4 regions of the Streptomyces sp. NPDC002577 genome follow, and region 4 is predicted to be linked to each of the others. Evidence: riboswitches for the same ligand, from Rfam matches in the RefSeq annotation. Region 4 holds a riboswitch; each other region holds the start of a gene.

Region 1 (4,205 bases), on a different contig from region 4:
GTTCACCCCGCGCCGCGTGGCCGAGTTCGCGCCGCGCGTGCAGGAGCTCACCGACCGCCTCATCGACCAGTTCGCGGCCAGAGGGACCGCCGACCTCATCCACGAGTTCGCCTTTCCCCTCCCCATTTACGCCATTTGCGACATGCTCGGCGTCCCCCGCGAGGACCAGGACGACTTCCGGGACTGGGCGGGCATGATGATCCGGCACGGCGGCGGGCCGCGCGGAGGCGTCGCGCGGTCCGTGAAGAAGATGCGCGGCTACCTCGCCGAGCTGATCCACCGCAAGCGCGAAGGCCTGCGCCAGGACGGCGACGACGACCTCATCTCCGGGCTCATCCGCGCCTCCGACCACGGCGAGCACCTCACCGAGAACGAGGCGGCCGCGATGGCGTTCATCCTGCTCTTCGCGGGGTTCGAGACGACCGTCAACCTCATCGGCAACGGCACGTACGCGCTGCTGCGCAACCCCGTCCAGCGCGAGCGGCTGCAGAAGTCCCTCGCCGCGGGCGAGACGGACCTGCTCGCCACGGGGGTCGAGGAACTCCTCCGTTACGACGGGCCGGTGGAGCTCGCCACCTGGCGGTTCGCCACCGAGGCGCTCACGATCGGCGGGCAGCACATCGAGCCCGGCGACCCCGTCCTCGTCGTACTCGCCGCCGCCGACCGCGACCCCGAGCGGTTCGCCGAACCCGACACCCTCGACCTGGCCCGGCGCGACAACCAGCACCTCGGATACGGGCACGGCATCCACTATTGCCTGGGCGCGCCGCTCGCCCGGCTGGAGGGCCAGACGGCTCTCGCCACGCTGCTGACGCGCCTTCCTGACCTGCAACTCGATGCGGATCCTGCCGATTTGCGGTGGCGCGGCGGGCTCATCATGCGGGGGCTGCGAACGCTGCCGGTGCGCTTCACTCCGCGGCCGTAGCCCAACTCGTCAGTAGCATTCCGGAAGCTCTAGCTGACGCACCGTCAACCTTGTGACTTTCACGTGATCTGCGCTGCATTGACTTGTGACAGGCGTTCGACTCCCGCTACGTTCACCGTCGACTCGGGCATCAACTGTCCCAGTCACCCCAATCTTGCCCGGTTGGCTCCGTCGGCCGGGTAAGTCCCGACCGCGAAAGGCAACCGCATGCTCTCCGGGAACGGCCGACACCGTCGCCCCCGCCAGGCTCCGGCCCTCATCGTCGCGGCGGGGGTGACCGGATCGGCCATCGCGATCCCGCTGCTCGGCGCCACCAGCGCCGTCGCCGCGGACACCACCACCTGGGACCACCTCGCCGAATGCGAGAGCGGCGGCGCGTGGAGCGCGAACGAGGGCAACGGCTACTACGGCGGTCTGCAGCTCACGCAGGAGACCTGGGAGAACCACGGCGGCCTCGACTACGCCCCGAGCGCGGATCAGGCGAGCCGCTCGCAGCAGATAGCCGTTGCCGAGAAGGTCCTCGCGGACGAGGGGCCCAAGGCGTGGCCGACCTGCTCCCTGCTCGTCGGTCTCACCAAGGGTGAGGCCGCGGCGGACGTCGACACGGGTGTGTCGAAGGACGCGTCCGGTTCGTCGTCCGAGGCGTCGTCCGGCTCCTCGGATGCGGCGGAGCACTCGGCCTCCGACGAATCGACCGACGACTCCACCACTGACTCGGCAGCCTCCGGCGAATCGAAGGGGAGCAATCGGGGCGATTCGGGCAAGTCCGATAAGTCTAGTAAGGCCGACGGTGGTTCGTCCTCCGATTCGGCCACCGCGGACCCCGCCGAGTCTGGCGAGTCGTCGTCCGAAAGCGCGGGAACGGGCCGGCATCGCGGCGACAGCGCCCAGGAGGGCCTGACGGACACGCGCTCCTCCGACCCCTCCGGCCGCCATGCCTCGCGCTCCGAAGCGGGCCGCGGCGAGGACGATTCGTACACCGTGCGCACCGGCGACAACCTCTGGGCCATCGCCGACGCCCATGACATCAAGGGCGGATGGACTGCTCTCTATCAGGAGAACAAGAAGAGCGTCGGCGCCGACCCCGACCTCATCCTCCCCGGTCAGACCCTGGATCTCGGCCTCGAATCGGCCGATAAATAGCGATAGTTCAGGGCTAATTGTCCGTTTTGGCGGGAGTGAGAGATGAGTCTCAGAAGCCCTGATCGTCTTTGAAATCCACTCCAGCGGATGTTTACGGTCGTGACCGCTCGCCACAGCGGGCACTCGCGGTCGTCACGCCGAATCCTGCCGACGGCCATGCGGGTTCAGTCGTCGCGTTCAGCGCCGTAGGCAGGAGCGGGGGACCCAAGGTTTGCGCCGGCAACGGCCGTTGAGTAGCTGAGCACACATGGTGCCGGCTGACTGCGGCCAGAACCGGCTTGGGGTGAAGTCGCGCGCAACGAAAGCCGCGACCGGGCAACTCTTCCCGAAGCTCTCAAGGAGCACGGGATACCCCTACCGCCCGAACCCGACAGCTCACCTCGCAGGCGTCGGTGAGGGGATCACTCCATGCTGCGTTCCAGCCAGGGCAAGCACCGCCGCGCGTCCGTGCTCAACCGGACTTCTCGCATCGCTTCGCTCGCCGGTGTCACCGGTGTCGCCATCGTCGCCCCGCTGATGGCGGCCGGCTCCGCCTCCGCCGCCACCGCCACCGAGTGGGACGCCGTCGCCCAGTGCGAGTCGGGCGGCAACTGGTCCATCAACACCGGCAACGGCTACTACGGCGGTCTGCAGTTCTCGGCCTCCACGTGGGCCGCGTACGGCGGTACGCAGTACGCCGCCACGGCCGACAAGGCCACCAAGGAGCAGCAGATAACCGTCGCCGAGAAGGTCCTCGCGGCTCAGGGCAAGGGCGCTTGGCCGACCTGTGGCGTGAACCTCTCCAGCACCCCGTACGAGGGCGGCTCGACCGCGACCACCACGGACTCCGCCACCGCTCAGCAGAGCGACAGCACTCAGCAGAAGTCGAGCGAGAGCGCGACCGAGTCGGGTGCGACCGAGTCGAGCAAGACCACGCAGAGCACGGACGAGCAGACCGCCTCCGGCTCCGAGGGCAGCGGCTCGACCGCGACTGTCGAGACCCCGACCGGCGAGAAGGTCAAGAAGGGCGACGGCGAGTACAAGGTCGTGAAGGGCGACACCCTCAGCAAGATCGCCAAGGGCCGCAAGGTCAAGGGCGGCTGGAAGAAGCTGTTCGAGCTGAACAAGGACGTCGTCCAGGACTGCAACGTCATCTACCCGGGCCAGCAGCTCCACCTCGGCTGAAGGACCGCTCTCCCATAGATCTCCCGCAGATCTCTCCAGCCCCTCGCCCCGGCGCGTGTCCCCCCGCGTGCCGGGGCGAGGTTCGTCCCGTTGCGTGCCCGTAGCCGCCGGGATGCCACCCGCCTTTGTTCCGTTCAGAAACAATTTGCTTTCAGTTTGTCCACGGGCCGGTCGGTCGGCTGGCCGTCGCCCCGGAGCCGGATAGGCTCTTGTCGCAAGGCCAAAGACATACAGCCCCGCACTTCCAGCGTCACATCCCAGAAGGAGATGCTCGTGCCGTCCATCGACGTCGTCGTAGCCCGGGAAATCCTGGACTCCCGAGGCAACCCCACGGTCGAGGTCGAGGTCGGCCTCGACGACGGCAGCACCGGTCGTGCCGCCGTCCCCTCCGGTGCGTCCACCGGTGCGTTCGAGGCCCTCGAGCTCCGCGACGGAGACGCCAACCGCTACGGCGGCAAGGGCGTCGAGAAGGCCGTCCTCGCCGTCATCGAGCAGATCGGCCCGGAGCTCGTCGGGTACGACGCCACCGAGCAGCGCCTGATCGACCAGGCGATGTTCGACCTGGACGCCACCCCGGACAAGTCCTCGCTCGGCGCCAACGCCATCCTCGGCGTCTCGCTCGCCGTCGCCCACGCCGCCTCCGAGGCCTCCGACCTGCCGCTCTTCCGCTACCTGGGCGGCCCGAACGCGCACCTGCTGCCGGTGCCGATGATGAACATCCTGAACGGCGGCTCGCACGCCGACTCCAACGTGGACATCCAGGAGTTCATGATCGCCCCGATCGGCGCGGAGTCCTTCTCCGAGGCCCTGCGCTGGGGCACCGAGGTCTACCACACCCTCAAGAAGGTGCTGAAGGCCAAGGGCCTGGCCACCGGCCTCGGCGACGAGGGCGGCTTCGCCCCGAACCTCGGCTCCAACCGCGAGGCCCTCGACCTCATCCTCGAGGCCATCAAGGAGGCCGGTTACGCCCCCG
Region 2 (4,205 bases), on a different contig from region 4:
TCATTGCCGAGAGTACGGTCCACCCACGATGATGTTGGCACCTGAGTGTGCTTGAGCGAATGTGTGGGGGCTTGTGATGATCGAGATCGGTGGAGACGGCCGGACGTGGCTTCTCTCCGGGCCCGGCAGCAGCTATGCACTGCGACTGACGGACCGCGACGAGCTGCTGCACCTGCACTGGGGGCCGCGGATCACCCTCGCCGACGCCGAGGCGCTCGCCGCCGAACCTCCCGCCCCGTACCGGCCCTTCGAGTCCCCGCTCGACGGACATGAGGAGTACCCGGTCGAGGGCGGCCCCCGCTTCGCGCGCCCCGCGCTGTCCGTGCGTACCGACGAGGTGCGCGGCACGGAGTGGCGGTACCGGAACGCGGCCGCTGACGACGACGAGCTGCAGCTGCACTTCTTCGACGAGGTGCACCACCTCCAGCTGACCCTCCGCTACCGCATGCGCGGGGACGTCGTCGAGCGTGACGCCATCCTGATCCACCAGGGCCCGGCCGACGCCCCGGCCCTGGAGGTGCTGCGCGCCGACTCCGCGACCTGGACGCTGCCGGTGCGCGACCGCTGGCGGCTGTCACAGCTGCACGGCCGGTGGGCGGCCGAGTCCCAGCTCGTACGGTCCGAGCTGACCTACGGCGAGAAGGTCATCGGCAGCCGGCGCGGTCACACCGGGCACCAGCACCTGCCGTGGGTGGCGCTCGACGCGGACGGCGCGGCGACCGAGGAGTCCGGCGAGGTCTACGGCTGCGCCCTCGCATGGTCGGGCTCCTGGCGGATCGCCGTGCAGCAGCTGCCGGACGGCATCGTGCAGATCACCGGTGGGACGGGGTACGACGACTCGGGGCAGGCGCTCCTCGAGCCCGGTGAGACGCTCGTCACGCCCGTCTTCGCGGGGCTCTGGAGCGACGGAGGATTCGGCGGGGCGAGCCGTGCATGGCACGCATATCAGCGCGAATACGTCATTCCAGACGCCGACCAGGACAGGCCCGTGCTCTACAACTCCTGGGAGGCCACCAACTTCGGCATCTCCGAGGACCAGCAGCGGGCGCTCGCCCAGCGCGCCGCCGACATGGGCGTCGAACTGTTCGTCGTCGACGACGGCTGGTTCGGCACACGGACCAGCGACCGGGCCGGGCTCGGCGACTGGACGCCCAACCCGGACCGCTTCCCGCACGGGCTGAAGCCGCTCGCCGACGACGTGCACGCGCTGGGTATGCAGTTCGGCATCTGGGTCGAGCCGGAGATGGTCAACCCGGACAGCGATCTGTACCGCGCCCACCCCGACTGGGTGCAGCACTTCCCCGGCCGTACGCGGACGGAGTTCCGCAACCAGCTGGTCCTCAACCTCGCGCGCGAGGACGTCCAGCAGTACCTGTGGGAGCAGCTGGACACCCTGCTCGGCAGCGCCCCCATCGACTACGTGAAGTGGGACTTCAACCGCTGCTTCACGGATGCCGGATGGCCGGGCGAGCGGTACCCGCAGAGGCTCTGGAACGATCATGTGCACGCGCTGTACGAACTGCTGGACCGGCTCCGCGCCGCCCACCCGGGGGTGGCCTTCGAGTCCTGCTCGGGCGGCGGAGGCCGGATCGACCTCGGCATCATGGCGCGCACCGACCAGGTGTGGACCTCGGACAACACCGACCCGCTGGACCGGCTGGCCATCCAGCACGGCTTCAGCCAGGTGCACCCGGCACGGGTCATGGCCGCCTGGGTCACCGACAGCCCGAACGTGCAGCTCAACGACCGGGTGAGCTCGCTGCGCTTCCGCTTCGTCAGTTCGATGGCCGGGGTGCTCGGGGTCGGCGGCGACCTCACCGAGTGGAGCGACGAGGAGCTCGCCGAGGCCCGCCGGTGGGTGGATCTCTACAAGGAGATCCGGCCCGTCGTGCAGCGCGGCGACCTCTACCGGCTGCGGCCGCCGGAGGGCGGCCTGAGCGCCGTGCAGTACGTCCGCGGGGACGAGAGCGTCGTACTGGCGTGGCTGCAGGCCCAGCGCTACGGCGAGGCGCCGCCGGCGGTCAGGCTGCGCGGGCTGGACCCCGCCGCGTCGTACGAATGCCTCGAGACCGGCACAGTGCACCGAGGCGCGGTGCTGCTGCACCACGGGCTGCGCACCGGGCTGCACGGCGACCTCGATGCGGCATTTTTCCGTCTTCGTCGCATCTGACCGATTTGTGAATTATTAGCGATTAAGAGCAACTTACCCTGAAATAAGGCGGCATGACTGTCATGCCGTGAGCAGGATCATATTGGTGACGGTGGGTGGCGATCTCCCTTTCATGACTTCCTCGGAGATTTCTGGGTGTTGGCCGGAATGTGGAGATCGTTAATCCACGGAGGGTGACCGGAATCCGCGGAGAAGGATCAAGAACCGGCGTCCCACCGTCAACTCCTCGCTTGTTTCGGCCATTCCGGCTCGCTTACGGTCGCGGTCGATCCGGGCGGACGCCGAATCCTGCCATTGCCCGGAATCCCCACTCACACACGTGCATGGCAGGAGCGGGGGACCCCACAGGCAGTACGCCGGTTCCGGGTCTCCGGACCGGCTCGGGGTGAAGTCGCGCCACAACGCGGCCGGACATCTCCAGTCCGAACCCGACAGCTCACCTCGCAGGCGCCGGAGAGGAATTCGCCATGCCCGCGACCGGTAAGCACCGCAGTGCCAAGTCCCTGCGCTTCACCCGCTCCATAGCCGCCTTCGGCACCGGCAGTGCCGTACTCGTGCTGCCGCTCGTCGGCGCCACCGGTGCGTTCGCCGCCCCCGCGCAGTCCGCCGCCGTCCAGTCCGTTTCCGGAAAGGCCGTCACCGCCGCCCAGTCGGCCGCGACGAAGACGTACACGGTGAAGCAGGGCGACTGCCTCACCAGCATCGCCAAGGAGCAGAAGGTCGCGGGCGGCTGGAAGAAGCTGTACCAGGACAACCGCACGGTCATCGGCGCCGATCCTGCGAAGCTCCGCGCGGGCATCAAGCTCGTCATCGCCGGGACGGCCTCCGGCGACTCGGCGTCCGCTGCCGCCAAGGCGGCCACCACGGCCACGAACACGGCGGCCGCGACCACCGCGGCCGCGACCACCTCCGCCTTCACCGCGCCGATCCCCGGTACGACCATCGGCACCCCCTACCACCAGGCGGGCAGCATGTGGTCCAGCGGCTACCACACCGGTGTGGACTTCGTCGCCTCGACCGGCACGAGCGTCAAGGCCGTCGGCGCCGGCACCGTCGTCTCCGCGGGCTGGGGCGGCGCGTACGGCAACCAGGTCGTCATCAAGCTCAACGACGGCATGTACGCGCAGTACGCCCACCTGTCCGCCTTCTCCGTCTCGGCCGGCCAGACCGTGACGGCGGGCCAGCAGATCGGCCTCTCCGGCGCCACCGGCAATGTGACCGGCCCGCACCTGCACTTCGAGATCCGCACCACGCCCGACTACGGCTCCGACGTCGACCCGCTGGCCTACCTGCGCCAGCACGGCGTCTCGATCTGACGCGGTTTCGGTTCCACCAGGCCCGGTGGGGCCGCACCCTGAGGCGGTGCGGCCCCACCGGGCCCACGTCGTCCTGCGAGGTCGTCCTGCCTGCGAGCCGTGCAACGGCCTCCCCCTATTCCCGGCTTGGACCAATCTTGACGAGTGGCATTTCTCACCAGCCGTCAACCCCTTCCTACGGTGGCGTAGGTCACTTAGGGAGGTGAAAGATATGGCGACGTGGCAGAGTCGAGAACCCTTACCAGTGACGTGATCAGGTCCTACGCGGCGGTCGGCGACAGCTTCACCGAAGGTGTCGGAGACCCCGGGCCTGGCGGAGGCTTCGTCGGCTGGGCCGACCGGCTGGCCGTCCTCCTCGACGACCGGGTCCCTGAGCACACCTTCCGCTACGCCAACCTGGCCGTACGCGGCAAACTCCTCGACCAGATCGTCGCGGACCAGATACCGCGGGCCAGGGAACTCGCGCCCGACCTGGTGACGTTCTGCGCCGGCGGCAACGACATCATCCGGCCCGGCAACGACCCCGACGACGTCGCGGAGCGCTTCGAGCGTGCCGTCGCCGACCTCACATCGGCCGCGGGCACCGTCCTGATCGCCACGGGCTTCGACACCCGCGGCGTGCCCGTGCTGAAGCACCTGCGCGGCAAGATCGCCACGTACAACCTGCACCTGCGGTCCATCGCCGACCGGTACAACTGCCCTGTCCTCGACCTGTGGTC
Region 3 (4,205 bases), on a different contig from region 4:
CCCGCTGGATAGCCATCGCGACCGCCGACCCCAGCAGCGCCGACACGCTGGGCGCCACCGTCATAGCGCCCGTCGTCGAGGAGACCGCGAAAGCGGCGGCTGTCCTGCTGATCTTCCTCTTCCGGCGACGGGACTTCACCGGAATCGTCGACGGTGTCGTCATCGCCGGCGTCACCGGCGCCGGATTCGCGTTCACCGAGAACATCCTCTACCTCGGCACGGCCTTCGGCACCGACCAGCTCAGCGGGGACAGCGGCTTCTCCTCCGTCACGGCCGCGACCTTCTTCGTCCGCATCGTGATGTCGCCGTTCGCGCATCCGCTGTTCACCGTGCTCAGCGGCATCGGCTTCGGCATCGCGGCGCTGTCCGCCGAGCGCCGGCGCCTGCGCCGGGTCCTGCTGCCGATCGCGGGCCTGCTCCTCGCGATGGGCATGCACGCCGCCTGGAACGGCTCGTCGAACTTCGGCCCGTACGGGTTCTTCGCCGTCTACGCCGCGTTCATGGTGCCCGCGTTCGGGCTGCTCACCTGGCTGGTGATCTGGACCAGGCAGCGCGAGCTGGGCACCATCCGCCGCGAACTGCCCGCGTACGCGGCCGCGGGCTGGCTGACGCCGCCCGAGCCGTTCGCCCTGGGCTCGATGCGGGCGCGCCGTCTGGCCCGCGAGTACGCGGGCCGCCACCTGGGCAAGCCCGCGGCGCGGGCGGTCGCCGAGTACGAGGCGTACGCGACGTCACTGGCGTTCCTGCGCCACCGCGGGCGCCGCGGGCGCCCGGGCGCCGATTTCGTCGTACGGGAACAGGAGCTGCTGCATGAGCTGTGGCGGCGCAAGGACGTGGCACGGCCCGCGCTGGCCTACGCTGCCGCGGCGACGACACGGGTGGTGGTCGCGCCGTACGTCGCCCCGTACGGGCAGGTGCCGTACGGGCATCCGCTGGGACACGTGAGGCCCGGCGCCGTGCCGCCGCCGTACGGGCAGGTCCCGTACGGGCAGGCGGCGCCGTACCCCGTGTACAACCCCTACCTGTCCTGACGCACCATCAGGGGTTGAGGCCCTTGCTGAGCAGCCAGGCGAGCGGGTCGATGGCGGCGCCACCGTCCGGATGGACCTCGAGGTGCAGATGCGGACCGGTGACGTTGCCGGTGGCGCCCACGCGCCCGATGACATCGCCCGTGGTGACCTTCTGGCCGACGCTGACGCTGATCGAGGACTGGTGGCAGTACCAGAGCTCCGTGCCGTCGTCGAGCTCGATCACCGTGCGGTAACCGTACGAGCCCGACCAGCCGGCCTCCTTGACCGTGCCGCTGTGGATGGCCTTGAGCGGCGTCCCCGTGGGGGCCGCGAAGTCCAGGCCGGTGTGGTAGCCGGAGGACCACATGGAACCGGCGTCGCCGAAGTGCGAGGTGAGCGTGTACGAGGAGGTGGGGAGGGTGAAGCTCGCGGCGAGCTTGGCGAGGCGCTCGGCCTCGGCCTTGCGCTTGGCCTCCTCCTCAGCCGCCTTCTTCTCGGCGGCGGCCTTGGCCTCCGCCTCCTTCTGCTCCTTGGCGGCTTCCTCGGCGGCCTGCTTGGCGGCGGCCTCCTCGGCGGCCTGCGCGGCCGCGCTCTCGGCCTGGTCCTGCTGCTGCTCCGCCTGCTGCATGATGCGGGCGCGCAGTGCCTCGCCGGCGTCCGTGGCGCCCTGCTCGGCGTCGGCGGCGGTGACGCCGGCGCCGGTGAGCGGCGCGACCTTGGCGTCGTCGGAGTCCGACGAGCCACCGGGAAGCAGGGCACCGACATCGGGGAGGGAGTGGGTGACCGACGACAGGTCGGGCATGGATATCTGCACCGGCGGCTTGCCGCCCTGCGCGGTGGCGATGCCGCCCGCGCCGACGGCCGCGATGACGCCCACACCGAGAACCGTGGAGCTGCGTGCGAGTCCTCCGCCGCGCTGCTTCATGACGCGGTGCCGGCCGCGGACGGGCCGGACGGACTCCTCAGTGGGGTTCCATTCCTCCCAGGGCCCCTCGTCCTGGCGGAAGCCGGTGCCGGTACCGAAGCCGGTGCCGGTACCGAAGCCGGTGGCGGTGCCGGTGCTGAAACCGGTGCCAGGGTCGAATCCGTCGAATCCGGTGCCGGTGTCGAATCCGCTGTTGTCAGGGTCGTACGGCGCGAACGAGGTTTGCGGGGCAGGCGGGTTGGACGCCACGGAGGCGCACTCCTTTCCTTCCTTCTCGCCTACCGGGTTAGCTGACGGGTTCGGAGCAGGAAGGTCTCCTACGAACGCCTTTCATGTGAAAGGTGCCCGATTCACCCCAAGTTGGTGGTTCCCCGGTTCCCTTGCGGGATTCGGCGCGTGCGCACGGAGCCGCCTCTTGTGACGGCTGGGACGACCGCGCTGCGTTATCGAACGTTAATAGACGGGGGTACCGAATTCCAAGCCGTTCCGGCTGATCGTTAACGCCCTTGGCCTGGACTTTACGGGGCACGATCGGGCGGAATCGGACGAGTTGACCGCGCGGCGACGACCTGGCACCGACGGACCCACCCCTGACGGTGTGTCATTTGTTATGCGGAGGGAGGTCGTTCGATCACGCAAGGTGACAAGGCGGCGTGGGCGTCTTCCCCTCACGGCCGCCGTACCGCCAGCAGCGCCATGTCGTCCGCCATCCCGCCGCCGCTGTGCCGCCGCACCTCCGCGGCGAGGGTGGCCAGCATGACTCCCGGACCCTCGAACGCGCGCCCTGCGAGGCGGTCCGCCGGATCGTAGAACTCGCCGTGGTCGTCACGCGCCTCCGACAGCCCGTCCGTGTAGCAGAGCAGCGTCGCCCCGCTGAGGAACCCGGTCTCGTACGCGCGGTCGGGCCATGTCCCCAGATCGCTCATGCCGAGCGGCAGCGCGGGCTCACCGAAGGAGAGCACCCGCAGGGCGCCTTCCGCGTCCAGCAGCAGCGGCTCGGGATGGCCGCGGTTGATCACCCGTACGACGTCCCGGCCGTGCGGGACCTCGGCGAGAACCACGGTGGCGAACCCTTCGAGCAGCTCGGTACCGCGCCGCCGCGTCGCCTCCCGCGCGAGCGCGCGGTCGAGGCGCTGCGCCACCGCTTCCAGCGACGCCTCCTGCTCGGCGGCCTCCCGGAACGCTCCGATGAGGACCGCGACGGCGGCGACGGCGCCCATGCCCTTTCCCCGTACGTCGCCGACGACGAGCCGTACGCCGTGCGGGGTGTCCTGCACCGCGTACAGGTCGCCGCCGATGAACGCGCCGGCCTGCGCGGCCTCGTAGCGGGCCGCGACGTCCAGGCCCCCGATCCGTCCGGCGGGCTCGGGCACCACGGCGCGCTGGGCCGCCTCGGCGATCTCTCGAGCGGAGGCGAGCTGCTGGCCGCTGCGGCGTACGACGCGGTTGATGACGACGGCGATCACGGCCACGACGGCGACCGTCACCACTTCGGTGACGGCGCCGACGTCGACGGCGGCATCGGGTGTGAGGCGCACGGCGAGCACGGCGACGAGCGAGGCGATGCCTGTCAGGACCGTGCCTCGGAGCAGATAGAGGGCGGCTGCCACGAGCGGGGCCGCGGTGAAGAGCGGCGCTCCCGTGAAGACGGTCGGCGTGAGGACGTCGTAGAGCGTCCCGGCGACGAGGAGCAGCGCGGGCAGGAAGCGCACGAAGGCCCGTACGGCCGCGGAGCCCTGCCGCTCGACGCCCTCCGTCCCGCCCCCTGCGACCTCTCCGTCGTCCCAGCCGGCATCCCGGGCGGCATCCCGCGCGGGCTCGCCGCCGTCCGCCCCCGCGTCGCGTCCTCCTCGCTGCCGCACCGCTCGTCTCCCGCCGCGTCCACGCCCGCGCCCGTCGCCGTATCCCCTCAGGCATTCCCACCGCGGTACGAGACGCGACCTGCGGTGGGCCGCCCGGGTGAGCACCGCGAGTCCCGAACACCGCGGAAGACCGAACACGCGGGAAGAACGCGGGAAGACACTGCGCCACAACGCACCGAGGGGCCGGAACCATCATCTGGTTCCGGCCCCTCGGCCTTCAGTAGCGGGGACAGGATTTGAACCTGCGACCTCTGGGTTATGAGCCCAGCGAGCTACCGAGCTGCTCCACCCCGCGTCGGTAAGTACAAGTGTACGCCATCCGCGGGACCGCCTTGACCAGCCCGGTTCGCAACCCTTCGACCAGCCCGATTCGCGCCCCAGTCGACCAGCCCGGTTTCGCGCCCCGTG
Region 4 (4,205 bases):
CCGGCCGCGGCACGCTCGGCAACGGCCTGACGGTGCTGCGTTGCCACCGCCCCGGCCAGCAGGTCGTCGCCGTCGAGATCCTTCTCGACAGCCCGCTGGACGCCGAGCCGGCCGGCCTGGACGGCGTCGCCACGATCATGGCGCGGGCCTTCTCCGAGGGCACCGACAAGCACTCCGCCGAGGAGTTCGCCGCCGAGCTGGAGCGCTGCGGCGCCACGCTCGACTCGCACGCCGACCACCCCGGCGTACGGCTCGCGCTCGAAGTGCCCGTCTCCCGGCTGCCGAAGGCCCTCGGGCTGCTCGCCGACGCCCTCAGGGCGCCCGCGTTCGCGGACAGCGAGATCGAGCGGCTCGTCCGCAACCGGCTGGACGAGATCCCCCACGAGACCGCCAACCCGGCCCGCCGCGCCGCCAAGGAGCTCTCCAAGGAGCTGTTCCCGGCGGACTCGCGCATGTCCCGCCCCCGCCAGGGCACCGAGGAGACGGTCACGGGCATCGACTCCGCGGCCGTGCGCGCCTTCTACGAGAAGCACGTACGCCCCGCCACGGCCACCGCCGTCGTCGTGGGCGACCTCTCCGGCACCGACCTGGACGCGCTCCTCGCGGACACGCTCGGCGCCTGGACCGGCTCGACCGCCGAGCCCCGTCCCGCGCCGCCGGTGACCGCCGACGACACCGGCCGCGTCGTCATCGTCGACCGCCCGGGCGCGGTCCAGACGCAGCTGCTCATCGGCCGCATCGGCCCGGACCGCCACGACCGCGTCTGGCCCGCCCAGGTGCTCGGCACCTACTGCCTGGGCGGCACCCTCACCTCGCGCCTGGACCGCGTCCTGCGCGAGGAGAAGGGATACACCTACGGCGTACGGGCGTTCGGGCAGGTGCTCCGCTCGGCAGCGCCGACTTCCCCTGGAGGAGCTACAGGCGCCGCGATGCTGGCCATCAGCGGCTCTGTCGACACCCCGAACACCGGCCCGGCGCTGGACGACCTGTGGAAGGTGCTGCGTACGCTCGCCGCCGAGGGCCTCACGGACGCCGAGCGCGACGCCGCGGTGCACAACCTGGTGGGTGTCGCACCGCTCAAGTACGAGACGGCGGCGGCCGTTGCGGGCACGCTGGCCGACCAGGTCGAGCAGGGTCTCCCGGACGACTTCCAGGCGCAGCTGTACCAGCAGTTGTCCGCGACCGGCACCGTCGAGGCCACGGCCGCGGCGGTCAGCGCCTTCCCGGTGGACCGTCTGGTGACCGTCCTCGTGGGTGACGCCTCCCAGATCGAGGAGCCCGTCAGGGCGCTCGGTATCGGTGAAGTGACGGTCGTCACGGGCTAGACCCGACGCCGGACCGCCCGCCCCACGCGGACGGGCACGAGCACCGGCCGGGCCCGGAGAGACCCCGGTGGCTGCAGAGCCACCGGGGTCGTCGTTTGTCCGAATTGTTGGAGAGGCTGCCTGTCTGCCCTGTGGCATGCACTACAAATCCCAGGCTGCGTTTGTTGATTGAAAGATGTCCCGATTAGCGTCAGTCCGGCTGTTCGTCAGGCAGTGCGCCGCGCCCGCGGCACCGGACAGCGATCGCCGAGTCCCCGGACGGTGTGAACCAGGGGAGCCGGGGACCCATCGCAGTCCCTGGGGTGAATCGGGGCCCTTGCCGTGCCGAGGGGCCCGTAGGAGACCTTCCTGCTCCGAACCCGTCAGCTAACCCGGTAGGCGAGAAGGAAGGAAAGGACCAGCCACTACATGGCGTTCACCCGCGCCACCGGGAAACACCGTCGTCCGAACCGCCTGACCCGCACGACCGCAAGCGCGGCGGGTATCGCGGCCCTCACCACCACCGGCGTCATGGGCGCCCTCGCGTCCCCCGCCATGGCGGCAGGCCCGACCGTCGAGCAGACCGGCCTGACGCAGGCCGTCACCCTCGGCGAGTCCGTCGCCGCCCAGATCGACGCCCAGGCCGCCGCGCAGCAGCAGGCCGCCGAGGAGGCCGCCGCCAAGAAGAAGGCCGCGGAGCGGAAGCGCAAGGCCGAGGCGAAGGCCAAGAAGGAGCGGGAGGCCAAGGAGCGCGCTGCCCGCGAGGCCGAGCGCAAGCGCCTCAACGCCTTCGTGCTGCCGATCACCGGCTCCTACGTCTCGACCGGCTACAAGACGGGCGGCTCCCTGTGGTCGTCCGGCACTCACACCGGCATCGACTTCCATGCCGCGTCCGGCACCCCCGTCCACTCCGTCGGCTCGGGCACCGTCGTCACCGCCGGCTGGGGCGGTGCCTACGGGAACCAGATCGTGATCAAGATGAACGACGGCACGTACACCCAGTACGGCCATCTGTCGTCCATCGCCGTCTCCGTCGGCCAGAAGGTCACGCCGGGGCAGCAGATAGGCCTCTCCGGGGCGACCGGCAACGTCACCGGGCCGCATCTGCACTTCGAGGCCCGGACCACCCCGGAGTACGGCTCCGACATCGACCCCCTCGCGTATCTGCGCTCGCACGGCGTGAAGGTCTGACGCGAGAGCGGTTCGGGGAAGCTGCCTTCACCGAATCCTCACTTCAGGGAAGCCCCGGCTCATCGAGCCGGGGCTTTCATCGTTCCCGAGCGCCGTTTTGTCCAAAAAATATCCATGGATTCCGGCCCGCCGTCGGAAATTCCCGCCTGTTGCAATAGAGTCAGTCAACAAGCGTCAATCGACCGCGTTTCGCGGGGATTAAGGCGGAGGTCCGGTCATGCAGATTCCCGCGCACTCGGTATGCACGGCAATCCGCGACGACATCGTCGCGGGTGTCTACGAGCGCGGAAGCCGGCTCACCGAGGAACTGCTCGCGCGCCGGTACGGGGTGTCCCGTGTCCCGGTGCGCGAGGCCCTGCGCACGCTCGAGGCCGAGGGTTTCGTCGTGACGCGCAGGCATGCGGGCGCCTGTGTCGCCGAGCCCACCGAGCAGGAGGCCGCCGACCTGCTGGAGGTCCGCATGCTGCTCGAGCCGCTGGGTGCGGCCCGCGCGGCGCAGCGCCGCACCGAGGCGCATCTGAAGGTGCTGCGCGGCCTGGTCAGGCTGGGTCAGGAGCGCGCCAGGCGGGGTCACAGCGAGGATCTGCGGTCGCTGAGCGGCTGGTTCCACGAGACGCTGGCGCAGGCCTCGGGCAGCCCTGGGCTGACGGCGCTGCTCACCCAGCTCAGGCACAAGATCGCCTGGATGTACACCGTGGAGACGCCCGCCCATCCCGTGGAGGCGTGGGCGGAGCACGGCGCGATCGTCGACGCCGTGGCCCGTGGCGACGCCGAGCGGGCGCGATCGCTGACCACGCTGCACTCGGAACGGTCCACTGCCGCACATCGACTGCGTTTTCCGGACCGCGGAGACCGTGTGAGGGGTTCGCAACATGCCGTAAACACTGTGAGTCCGCGGCTTTAACAGACGCACCGTATACAAAGAGAGTTATTCGGTGGGGGTCTCTTTTTGCTGCCCATTTTTGACGCTGTGCGGAATTCCCGGCCGGGCTTCTGAAGGTATGGCGCGCGCATCCAGGAGTACCGCCCCAATAAAAGCGGCGGAGCCGCGCCGCCTCCGAAAAGGAAGCCGACGCGGCTCCGCCGCAATTCGCCTGTTTTTCGTCAGACGGTCTCGGGAAGCTCCTCGAGACCCTCGGAGACCAGCTTCGCCAGCCGGTCGAGGGCGGCATCCGCCCCGTCCGCGTCGGACGCGAGGACGATCTCCTCGCCGCCCTGGGCGCCGAGGCCCAGCACAGCGAGCATCGACGCCGCGTTGACCGGGGTGCCGTCAGCCTTGGCGATCGTCACGGGGACGCCGGCGGCCGTGGCCGCACGGACGAAGATGGAGGCGGGGCGGGCGTGGAGGCCCTCGGCCCAGCCGACGTTGACGCGGCGCTCAGCCATGTGATGCTGCCCTTCAGGATTTTCTCAGGGTTGTCTAGACCAGTGTTCCATACCGGCGGACGTGCCGGAACGGTCAGGAACAGCCAGGACCGGTCCGGAACGGTCCAGAACGGCCGGGAACGGGTCCTTCGCCTCGCGCCCAGCCGTTCCAGTTCTCCCGGAACGTACACGTCTGGTCGAACGGAAAGCCTAAGCCCGTCCTGCTCCGAGTGCCCCCGGTGCCCCGTACGCTGACCCCATGCAGACCCCGTCGCAGCCCCCGTCGGAGCAGCACGCATATCCCGCCCACTGGGAGGCCGACGTGGTGCTGCGCGACGGTGGCAC

Evidence for each region. A riboswitch is a leader RNA that binds a small molecule or an ion and turns the genes downstream of it on or off. The one in region 4 is predicted to bind cyclic di-AMP.
Region 1: linked by a shared signal. The riboswitch ahead of ACWD4J_RS36715 (transglycosylase family protein) and the one ahead of ACWD4J_RS19570 (M23 family metallopeptidase) in region 4 are both predicted to bind cyclic di-AMP.
Region 2: linked by a shared signal. The riboswitch ahead of ACWD4J_RS19030 (M23 family metallopeptidase) and the one ahead of ACWD4J_RS19570 (M23 family metallopeptidase) in region 4 are both predicted to bind cyclic di-AMP.
Region 3: linked by a shared signal. The riboswitch ahead of ACWD4J_RS29780 (M23 family metallopeptidase) and the one ahead of ACWD4J_RS19570 (M23 family metallopeptidase) in region 4 are both predicted to bind cyclic di-AMP.

Annotation. Positions count from the first base shown of each region.
Region 1 is NZ_JBSFWK010000048.1:24,983-29,187, reverse strand. It holds gene ACWD4J_RS36725 (cytochrome P450 family protein) at 1-925, shown strand, start outside; gene ACWD4J_RS36720 (transglycosylase family protein) at 1,133-2,068, shown strand; cyclic di-AMP (ydaO/yuaA leader) riboswitch at 2,240-2,472, shown strand; gene ACWD4J_RS36715 (transglycosylase family protein) at 2,477-3,232, shown strand; gene eno (phosphopyruvate hydratase) at 3,500-4,205, shown strand, end outside.
Region 2 is NZ_JBSFWK010000012.1:176,746-180,950, reverse strand. It holds gene ACWD4J_RS19035 (alpha-galactosidase) at 77-2,170, shown strand; cyclic di-AMP (ydaO/yuaA leader) riboswitch at 2,456-2,633, shown strand; gene ACWD4J_RS19030 (M23 family metallopeptidase) at 2,638-3,486, shown strand; gene ACWD4J_RS19025 (SGNH/GDSL hydrolase family protein) at 3,706-4,205, shown strand, end outside.
Region 3 is NZ_JBSFWK010000030.1:87,986-92,190, reverse strand. It holds gene ACWD4J_RS29785 (PrsW family intramembrane metalloprotease) at 1-1,031, shown strand, start outside; gene ACWD4J_RS29780 (M23 family metallopeptidase) at 1,039-2,184, opposite strand; cyclic di-AMP (ydaO/yuaA leader) riboswitch at 2,196-2,340, opposite strand; gene ACWD4J_RS29775 (PP2C family protein-serine/threonine phosphatase) at 2,604-3,797, opposite strand; tRNA gene ACWD4J_RS29770 (tRNA-Met) at 4,019-4,092, opposite strand.
Region 4 is NZ_JBSFWK010000013.1:107,618-111,822, reverse strand. It holds gene ACWD4J_RS19575 (M16 family metallopeptidase) at 1-1,325, shown strand, start outside; cyclic di-AMP (ydaO/yuaA leader) riboswitch at 1,560-1,720, shown strand; gene ACWD4J_RS19570 (M23 family metallopeptidase) at 1,734-2,495, shown strand; gene ACWD4J_RS19565 (GntR family transcriptional regulator) at 2,713-3,399, shown strand; gene ACWD4J_RS19560 (HPr family phosphocarrier protein) at 3,600-3,881, opposite strand; gene ACWD4J_RS19555 (bifunctional acetate--CoA ligase family protein/GNAT family N-acetyltransferase) at 4,120-4,205, shown strand, end outside.